Regions from separate parts of the Paenibacillus rhizolycopersici genome, predicted to be linked through region 1. Evidence: riboswitches for the same ligand, from Rfam matches in the RefSeq annotation. Region 1 holds a riboswitch; the other holds the start of a gene.
What was found. A riboswitch is a leader RNA that binds a small molecule or an ion and turns the genes downstream of it on or off. The one in region 1 is predicted to bind S-adenosylmethionine.
Positions count from the first base shown of each region.

Region 1 (4,423 bases):
ATGGCCGCCATCCCACTTGCGAAGGCAAAGCCCTGCACCCCGCCTTCCAGCACCGCAATATAATCCTCAAGCGCTTGCCGTGTCGGATTGCCGGAACGGCTATAATCATGCTGCGGCGGATTAAAAATATCGTGGTGATGAAACGTCGACGCCTGATAGATCGGTACGCTGGATGCGCCCGTCGCTTCGTCTACCTCACTGCCGAAATGGATTAGCTTCGTTTCGAATTTGTTTTCCCGTTTCTCCTGCCCGCTCATGCGCCTTGTCCCCCTTCGACTTCCTGTCGCGCCGCTTCCAGTGCTCCGCTCAAGTCGGCAATCAAATCATCAACATGCTCGATGCCAACAGAGAATCGCAGTAACCGGTCGTCCACGCCAACCGCTTTTCGAATCTCCTCGGGAATGTCCGCATGCGTCTGGACCGCCGGATACGTCATGAGCGACTCCACGCCGCCAAGGCTTTCAGCGAACGCGATCAAGTTCAGATGGCGCAGCACCGGCTCCACGTAACGGGCATCCGTGACCTTAAAGGCAAAAATCCCCGTGTTCCCGCTCGATTGCTTCCGTTGCGTCGCGTACCCCGGATGATCTTCCAAGCCCGGGTGAAACACTTCCGCTACCTGCGGATGCGACTGCAGGAATTTCGCGATGGCGAGTGCATTGCTTTCATGCCGTTCCATCCGAAGCGCCAATGTCTTCATTCCACGCATCAATTGGTAGGAATCGGAGGGGCTTAGTACCGCGCCAATCGAATTGTGCAGGATCGCCATTTCCTGCGACAGTTCTTCCCCTTTAGTTACGATCAATCCGGCCAGGACATCGTTATGGCCACCTAAATATTTCGTCGCGCTGTGCACAACGATATCCGCGCCAAGCTCGATCGGCCGCTGAAAATACGGGGTCATCAGCGTATTATCTACGACCGTTAGCAACCCGTGAGTGCGCGCCCATTTCGATACCGCCTCAAGATCGGTGATCATCATCAACGGATTGGTTGGCGTTTCGATGATCACCGCTTTCGTGTTGACTTGGCGGGTCTTTTCCAGTGCATCCAAATCATTCGTATCGACATAAGAAGCGGTTACGCCATATTTGGACATGATCCGCTCCAGCAAACGGTAGGTCCCCCCATAGAGATCCAACGACACGATGAGGTGATCCCCTTGCGAAAACAACGTAAACACCGTCTGCAGCGCCGCCATTCCAGAACTACAGGCAAACCCCGCGTCACCGGATTCCAGGGTGGCCGCCGCGTCTTCCAGCACTTTGCGGGTAGGGCTCTTCGTTCGAGCGTAGTCAAACCCCGTGCTTTGCCCAAGGCGCGGGTGGCGAAACGCCGTTGCTTGATAAATCGGGTAGTTCACCGCACCCGTAACCGGTTCCTCCATCGATCCGATTTGCGCCAGTCTGCTCTCGATCCGCCATTCCTTGTTCTGCTCCCCCACCTGCAACCCCTCCACTTTAGATCTCATATACAAAGTCGGCCGTTAGATCGATATCGTACGGCGTTTCTTGATACACATAGTAGTTTAGCCAATTGGAAAATAATAAGTTTGCATGGGCCCGCCAGGAAGAACGCGGCGCTCGGGTCGGATCGTCATTCGGATAATAATTCACCGGCAACTCGATCTCCATGCCTTTGGCAACATCTCGATCATATTCCCATTTCAACGATTCCGGATCGTATTCCGAATGGCCGGTTACGAAAATATGTCTACCATCCCGAGTGGCCACCAAATAAATTCCGGCTTCGTCCGATTCCGCCAGAATTTGCAACTCCGGCACCCGATCGATGTCCGACCGCTCCACGTCGGTATGGCGGGAATGCGGCACCTGGAACACTTCATCAAACCCTCGCAGAAGCTTCACCTTCGGATCGTTTACCGTGTGGGAGAATACGCCAAAGCATTTTTTCGCGAGCGGTACTTTACGAACCCCGTAATGGTAATATAAGCCTGCCTGCGAGCCCCAACAGATATGCATGGTCGAGGTCACATGGGTTTTGGTCCATTCGAAGATTTCCTTCAGCTCTTCCCAATAATTCACTTCTTCGAAGTCCAGCTGTTCCACGGGGGCTCCGGTCACGATCATGCCGTCAAAGCGGCGGTTCCGGATCTCGTCGAACGTTTTGTAGAACATCTCCAAATGCTCAGCTGGCGTATTCTTCGAGGTGTGGGAACTGGGGTGGAGCAGGACGATTTCAACCTGGAGCGGCGTATTTCCAAGTAAACGAAGGATTTGCGATTCCGTCGTTTCTTTGGTTGGCATCAGGTTGAGAATGGCAATCCGCAAAGGACGGATATCCTGATGATAAGCGCGGCTCTCATCCATAACAAAGATGTTTTCGCTGGCCAGTACATCCTTTGCCGGCAAATGATCCGGTACTTTAATCGGCATGTGGTTTCACTCCTTTTATCGTAGCGTCATTAAGAAATCAACATCCGTTTGAGGGGCCATGTAAACAGAATGACCTCTCTCACGGGGAGAAAGGTCATTACGTATCCGGTATGCGCCTCTCTCATCTCTCAGAAGCCGCTCAGCGTTCGAAGCTGACAGTTCTGCAAGAATTAGCACCGCTGCGATTTTTTAGGAAAATCGCCGGTTGCCGGGTATCATCGGGCTAGTCCCTCCACCTGCTCTTGATAAGATTTCGCTATATTTAGTTTAGTTAAGGACCTCGGCTTCGCGCCTACTCCTTGACATTCACTTTAAAGGATCTGGCGGCATTCCGTCAAGAACCTGCGAGAAAAATCACACGAATATTCATGGACCGCTTTGAACCGGCTCACATAGTATACTTTTGGGTTGAAACATTTCATTCGCTGGCGTTATACTAGACAAGTGCCTTTAGGCCCAGACGGCCCTAGGGTTTGACGAATGTTCAAACAACCTGAAAATAGCGAGGTGAAACCGAGAATGGAAGGCGACCCGAGTCCGCAGAGGACAACCCAGGAATACCAATCGCATAGGAAACCGACCCGCTGGATGCCTGCGGAACGCTTAGGGCACTTTCTTTTCCCGGTGTTTGCATAAACGCCTTTTTCATCGTTCCGGGCAAGCCACGGTTGGTCCCTTTCCTATGCTTCAACCAAGAGCATCCCAGGCCGGCAGGCCCGGGGAAAGGGAGTGAAAGCTTATGAAAATTCGTCATGTCCAAGCCGGCGTATTTACCCCTGTAGAAGATGTGGAACTGACGACCACCGCTCCGGAAGAAGGCTTCTACTGGATCGATGCCGACGTCGATGATCTCGCCCTGCTGCAGCCCTTATTTTCGCTGCACGATCTGGCTGTAGAAGACTGCTTGAGCGAGGAAGAACAACGTCCGAAGATCGAAACCTACGATAACCACTATTTTATCGTGGTGAACAGCATTCGGTATGATGATGAAGAAATTTTTCTGCGCGCGTTAAACCTCTTTTTGGGACGGCATTATATCATTACGGTTACTAAGCAAAAAATTAACGAGCTTCGCGCCGTGAAGCCGATTCTGTGGGAACAGGAGGTCAGCGAGCCCGACCGGTTCCTGTACCTGCTGGTCGACCTGGTGGTCGATAACTACTTTACCGTCGGCGACCGGATCGAAGTAAAGATCGAGAAGCTGGAAGAAGATATCCTGATGCATACCAAACGTTCGCATCTGAACGAAATCATCGGGCTGCGAAGCGAAATCCTGTGGCTGAAGAAAGTGCTTGGGCCGCAGAAGGAAGTCATCAACATTCTGAACAAGAAAGACCTCCGGCTGATCGACGACCAGTTGCAAAAATATTTCAGCGACATTTACGAAAACGCCGTGAAGATCTCCGAGAACTTCGATACGTTCCGCGAGCTCGTCGGCAACTTACGCGAGGCCTACCAGGCCGCCATCGCTAACCGAGCCAACGAAATCATGCGCGTGTTTACCGCGATTACGACAATCTTCATCCCGTTAACTCTGATTACCGGCATCTACGGTATGAACTTCGACCATATGCCGGAGCTGCATTCGCAGTACGGCTACTTTATCGTCCTCGGCATCATGCTTGCCTTGGGTTTAGGGATGTTTTATATATTCCGGAAAAGGGATTGGATTTAGAGGAACGTACACATTTGAACCATGAGGCCAACTTGGACGATAAGTCCTCGTTGGCCTTTTTCGATGGATGAGTGGACGTACAGTTGATTTCGGGATAAATATGTATTTTTCCTTATATCCCCCACAAATGAACTGCATTTTTGCAGTTCATTTGTGTTTTAGCGACAAAAACGGCCGAACGAACTGCACTTTTACAGTTCATTCGGCCGAAGGAGGGCTCAACCCTCCGGCTGAAGCTCGAGTAGGTCCTCAGACAGTTGCCTTTACTGCCTTTACCGTCTCTACTGCTATACTCCGTTCTTACTGTTCCAGCTACTTTTACTGCTGTTACTGGCGTTACTGCTGTTTCCGC
Region 1 covers NZ_JADCNN020000021.1:23,077-27,499, reverse strand. Annotated here, with positions in the region: gene IM700_RS18550 (trans-sulfuration enzyme family protein) at 1-257, opposite strand, end outside; gene IM700_RS18545 (aminotransferase class I/II-fold pyridoxal phosphate-dependent enzyme) at 254-1,471, opposite strand; gene metA (homoserine O-acetyltransferase MetA) at 1,461-2,396, opposite strand; SAM riboswitch class I at 2,515-2,648, opposite strand; gene corA (magnesium/cobalt transporter CorA) at 3,136-4,071, shown strand.

Region 2 (4,423 bases), on a different contig from region 1:
ATCGGAGATTTACCGAAAATGAACTGCAGTTTTGCAGTTGAGAGAGGGTGGGCGTGCCTAACTGACCGTAAAAGAGTAAGATAAAAAAAACCCGCTGCACAACGCAGCGGGACATGTCTGCTTCTTTACTACTTAGAATACCGGTACCAAAGCGCCTTGGTACGTGTCGTTGATGAACGTTCTAACCTCATCGGAAGTCAGAGCTTTCGCCAGCTTCTGGATTGCTTCGGAATCCTTATTATCAGGACGGGCAACCAGAATGTTCGTGTACGGCGATTCCTTATCTTCGATGAACAAAGCATCCTTCGTCGGATTCAGTTTCGCTTCCAGCGCATAGTTCGTATTGATCAGCGCCAGATCCACTTCGGCCAATTGGCGAGGCAACATGGCTGCGTCGGTTTCGATGATTTTCAGGTTTTTCGGATTTTCCACGATGTCCTTCTGCGTTGCCGTAATTCCAGCTTCGTCCTTCAGTTTAATCAACCCTTGCTTCTGCAGCAGCAGCAGAGCGCGACCGCCATTGGTCGGGTCGTTCGGGATCGCCACTTTGGCGCCGTCCGGAATTTCTTCCGTGGATTTATATTTGTTCGAGTAAGCGCCAAACGGTTCAACGTGAACGCCTACGACCGAAACGAGGTCAAACCCGTTTTGGGCATTTTGCTCGTCCAGGTAAGGCTGATGCTGGAAATAGTTCGCGTCCAGCTCTTTTTCATACAGCTGTACGTTCGGCTGCACATAGTCGGTAAACTCTTTCACTTCCAGCTCCACGCCTTCTTCCTTCAGCTTCGGCGCGATAAACTTCAGAATATCGGCATGCGGTACGGTAGCACCTACAACCAGCTTCACCGGCTCTGCTGCCGTTTGGTTCCCAGCATTCGCTGCATTCCCCTCAGCAGCCGATGTATTTCCAGCCGTGTTACCTTCAGCTCCGTTATTGGCGGCGTTATTGCTGCCGCAAGCGGCCAACACCAACACCAACACGAGTGTAAGTAAAGATAATGTCCATTTTTTCATTGCAGGTTCTCCCCCTTAAGAGTGTTTTTTGAATAAGGATACTTCTATCTATTTAGGATTTCCTTATTTCCGCGTAAAAAAGATCACTAGCCGGTCTCCCAGCATTTGCAGTACTTGCACCAGAATCACCATGAAGATCACCGAAACGATCATGACGCCCGTTTCGTACCGGTAATACCCGTAACGGATCGCCAGGTCACCGAGTCCGCCTCCGCCTACCATGCCTGACATCGCGGTATACGACACCAGCGTGACCACGGTAATCGTCATGCCTGCGATCAAGCCGGGCAGCGATTCCGGGAGCAGCACCTTGCGGATGATCTGGAAGGTGGAAGCTCCCATCGCCTGGGAAGCTTCAATTACCCCGCGGTCAACCTCGCGCAGCGCCGTTTCCACCAGACGCGCGAAGAACGGGGCTGCCCCGATCACCAGCGGCGGAATCGTGCCTTCCACGCCGGTGGATACGCCCATGAGGGTCCGCGTGACCGGAATCAAGGCGACGATCAGGATGATGAACGGTACCGAGCGAAGAATGTTCACGATCAGCGAAATCAACCGGTAAACCCATCCTAATACCAAGGATTGGGAACGCGAGAAGGTGAACAGCAATACCCCGAGCGGGAGCCCGATCACGAAGGTGAACAAGGTTGCATACCCCATCATCTGCAAGGTATCCAGCGTAGCTGTGCCCATCTCCGACCAATCAATGGCTCCGAGGTCCAGTCCTCTCATTACTCGATCACCTCCACGTCAAGATCGCGTTCCCGCAAGAGCGACAGCGTGCGCTCTACCCGGTCGTCTTCGCCTTCGAACGATACGGTCAGTTGACCATACGGAGTATCCTTGATCGTGGAGATCGTTCCTTGCAGGATGGCGAAGTTGACGCCGGTTTCCCGCACGACCTGGGACAACACCGATTCATAAGTTTTCGCGCCCAGGAACGTGATTTTCACCAGCCTGGACCACTCCGGATGCGGTACGGAAGCCGCCAGTCTCACGCCTTCTTCCCCCGCCGCCTCCCGGTGAATGAACTCCCGGGTCACCATGTGCTTCGGTTTCAGGAACACTTCCGTCACCGGACCTTGCTCCACGATGCCGCCTTCGTGAATGACCGCCACCCGATCGCAGATGCTCTGGATGACATGCATTTCATGCGTAATCAGCAGAATCGTCAATTGGAATCGCTTGTTGATGTCAAGCAGCAGCTTCAGGATGGAGTCCGTCGTCTGCGGATCCAGCGCCGAGGTGGCTTCGTCGCACAGCAATACGTCGGGGTCGCTGGCCAGCGCTCGGGCGATTCCAACCCGCTGCTTCTGACCGCCGGACAGCTGCGCCGGAAACTTATGACGATGCTCCTCCAATCCGACCAAGGTAAGCAGCTCGTTTACTTTCTCCGCAATCGCCGCCTTCGGCATTCCGATCAGCGTAAGCGGAAATGCGATATTATCGTATACGGTCGCCGAGGAGAGCAGGTTGAAATGTTGAAAAATCATGCCGATTTTGCGGCGCTGCTGCTGAAGCTCGCGCTTGCCAAGCTTCGTGAGCTCAACCCCGCCGACCCACACCTCGCCTTCGGTCGGACGTTCCAGCAAATTGATACAACGGATTAAGGTGCTTTTGCCGGCGCCGGAGTGACCGATAACGCCGAAGATTTCGCCTTTGCGAACGCTAAGGTTCAACCCGGACAGCGCGGTGGTCGCCGTTTTTTTGGTGCCATATATTTTGGTAATCCCTTTAAGTTCGATCAATCGGCTAACCTCCTGTTCCTAGCATAGACAATTATCGACCGGCGTATGAAAAAACAGAAAAGAGCCCTACAGATTCAAAGGGCTCTCTTTACGTAAAGACAATGCCTTCTCATCTGCCAAAACCATCTGCTCACAAACGCATTGGTTTTGAAGGAATTAGCACCATGACATTCGGTCCCATGACTTTCAGCGGAATCAAACTTCCGCATCACGGGTGAATCGGTTGCTGGGCTTCATCGGGCCTTTCCCTCCGCCTCTCTCGATAAGAAAAATATGAAATTGTAGAGTCGTTAATTGAAACTATTGATGAGTATAATGAGTTTTGCCCATTTTGTAAAGAGAAAAAATAGGAACGGCGGATCAATCAAACCGCCGCTATTTTTTTCCAACGTTGATTAATGTAGTCAAACACCGTGAAATACGTGTCGCAAACCATACGGTATCCCTGTTCCAGTTCGCGGATATGCTGATCCAGATCCTCCAGGGCGACTTTCCCGAACAACGCCTGATGACGCTGCCACAGATCGTCCTTCATCTCCGAGTTCATGTAATGAATCTCCGTGTTTCTCCGCCGGCGCAGAACACCCAGGGATTCCCGGTAGGTCTCTTTAATGGCGATCAACTGATTCCCAAGCTCGGTATGGGTCTTCAGATAAGCGAACTGGCGCAGCACGGTAAAATAAGAGAAATGCATCTTTATCTTCGAGGTTTTCAAATCGAACAATTCGTTGAGCACCGTTCCCAGCTTGTCCAGCGCCGAGAATACGCGGATGAAGCCGTCCTTGTAAAAATAGACGTATCTCGCATAATCGGACCGCTCAACCGGATCCATGTCTTCGACAGATTCCGTCCGCACCTTTTTGCGGAAAAAGGCGGCGGCAAACAAAGATTGTTCGAGTTCATCCAACGAAGAGATCAAGCCGTGTACCCAAATCTCCAGCTTGCGGAAATCGTGTGAAGGATCCTGATGCTCTTTGATTTCCTTTTGCAGCAGCTTGATCGTTTGCACCATCGCGTCGATCGTTTCAGCTAGCCGACCCTCGTTTTGCCGAGGCGGCTCGCCAAGCAAGCTTCGCAGCATAGGCATACCCCGTTTCACAGAAAGTAGGATTTCCAACGTTGATCCACCAAGGAGACGATGTCCTCTTGCGGGAACAGCTCATCCGGATAACCCGGCTTCATGCGGGCATCGATAACCAGCGGCAGACCGTAGGACAGGTGATGTTGGCGTATTTCGGAAGCAGCGTAAATATCGCTGGCCGGATTAAACCGTGTAAACACTGTCCATAGAAACGCCGTCTGATCATGGGCCGCTGCCTCGGCGTTGTCCACCAGTACCACAAACGGCCAGGCGGTCCCGCGTTCGCGAAGACGGCCAAGCAACCGTTCGGCAAGCTCCGGCTCGTCCTCATAGGATGCACCGGAAACGACAAGACATCCGTCATGAAAAACTTGGATTGAACGGATTTCGGCGATCTCGCCTTCGTCATACGCACGCGGCAGCTCACGTACAGGATCCCCAACGCCGATCAATATCGCCTTGCTGCCATGATTCAGTTTATGGCCGGTATAATCCAGCGTGTCATGCGACGTGTTGTTGAGAATAAACAGATCCGTACGTGGATCGAAACGCTCCAGCACCGTTTTGAGCAGCAGGCGGA
Region 2 covers NZ_JADCNN020000007.1:97,489-101,911, reverse strand. Annotated here, with positions in the region: gene IM700_RS09855 (MetQ/NlpA family ABC transporter substrate-binding protein) at 133-1,014, opposite strand; gene IM700_RS09850 (methionine ABC transporter permease) at 1,078-1,746, opposite strand; gene IM700_RS09845 (methionine ABC transporter ATP-binding protein) at 1,746-2,762, opposite strand; SAM riboswitch class I at 2,869-3,031, opposite strand; gene IM700_RS09840 (Cthe_2314 family HEPN domain-containing protein) at 3,127-3,843, opposite strand; gene IM700_RS09835 (UbiD family decarboxylase) at 3,858-4,423, opposite strand, start outside.
Region 2: linked by a shared signal. The riboswitch ahead of IM700_RS09845 (methionine ABC transporter ATP-binding protein) and the one ahead of metA (homoserine O-acetyltransferase MetA) in region 1 are both predicted to bind S-adenosylmethionine.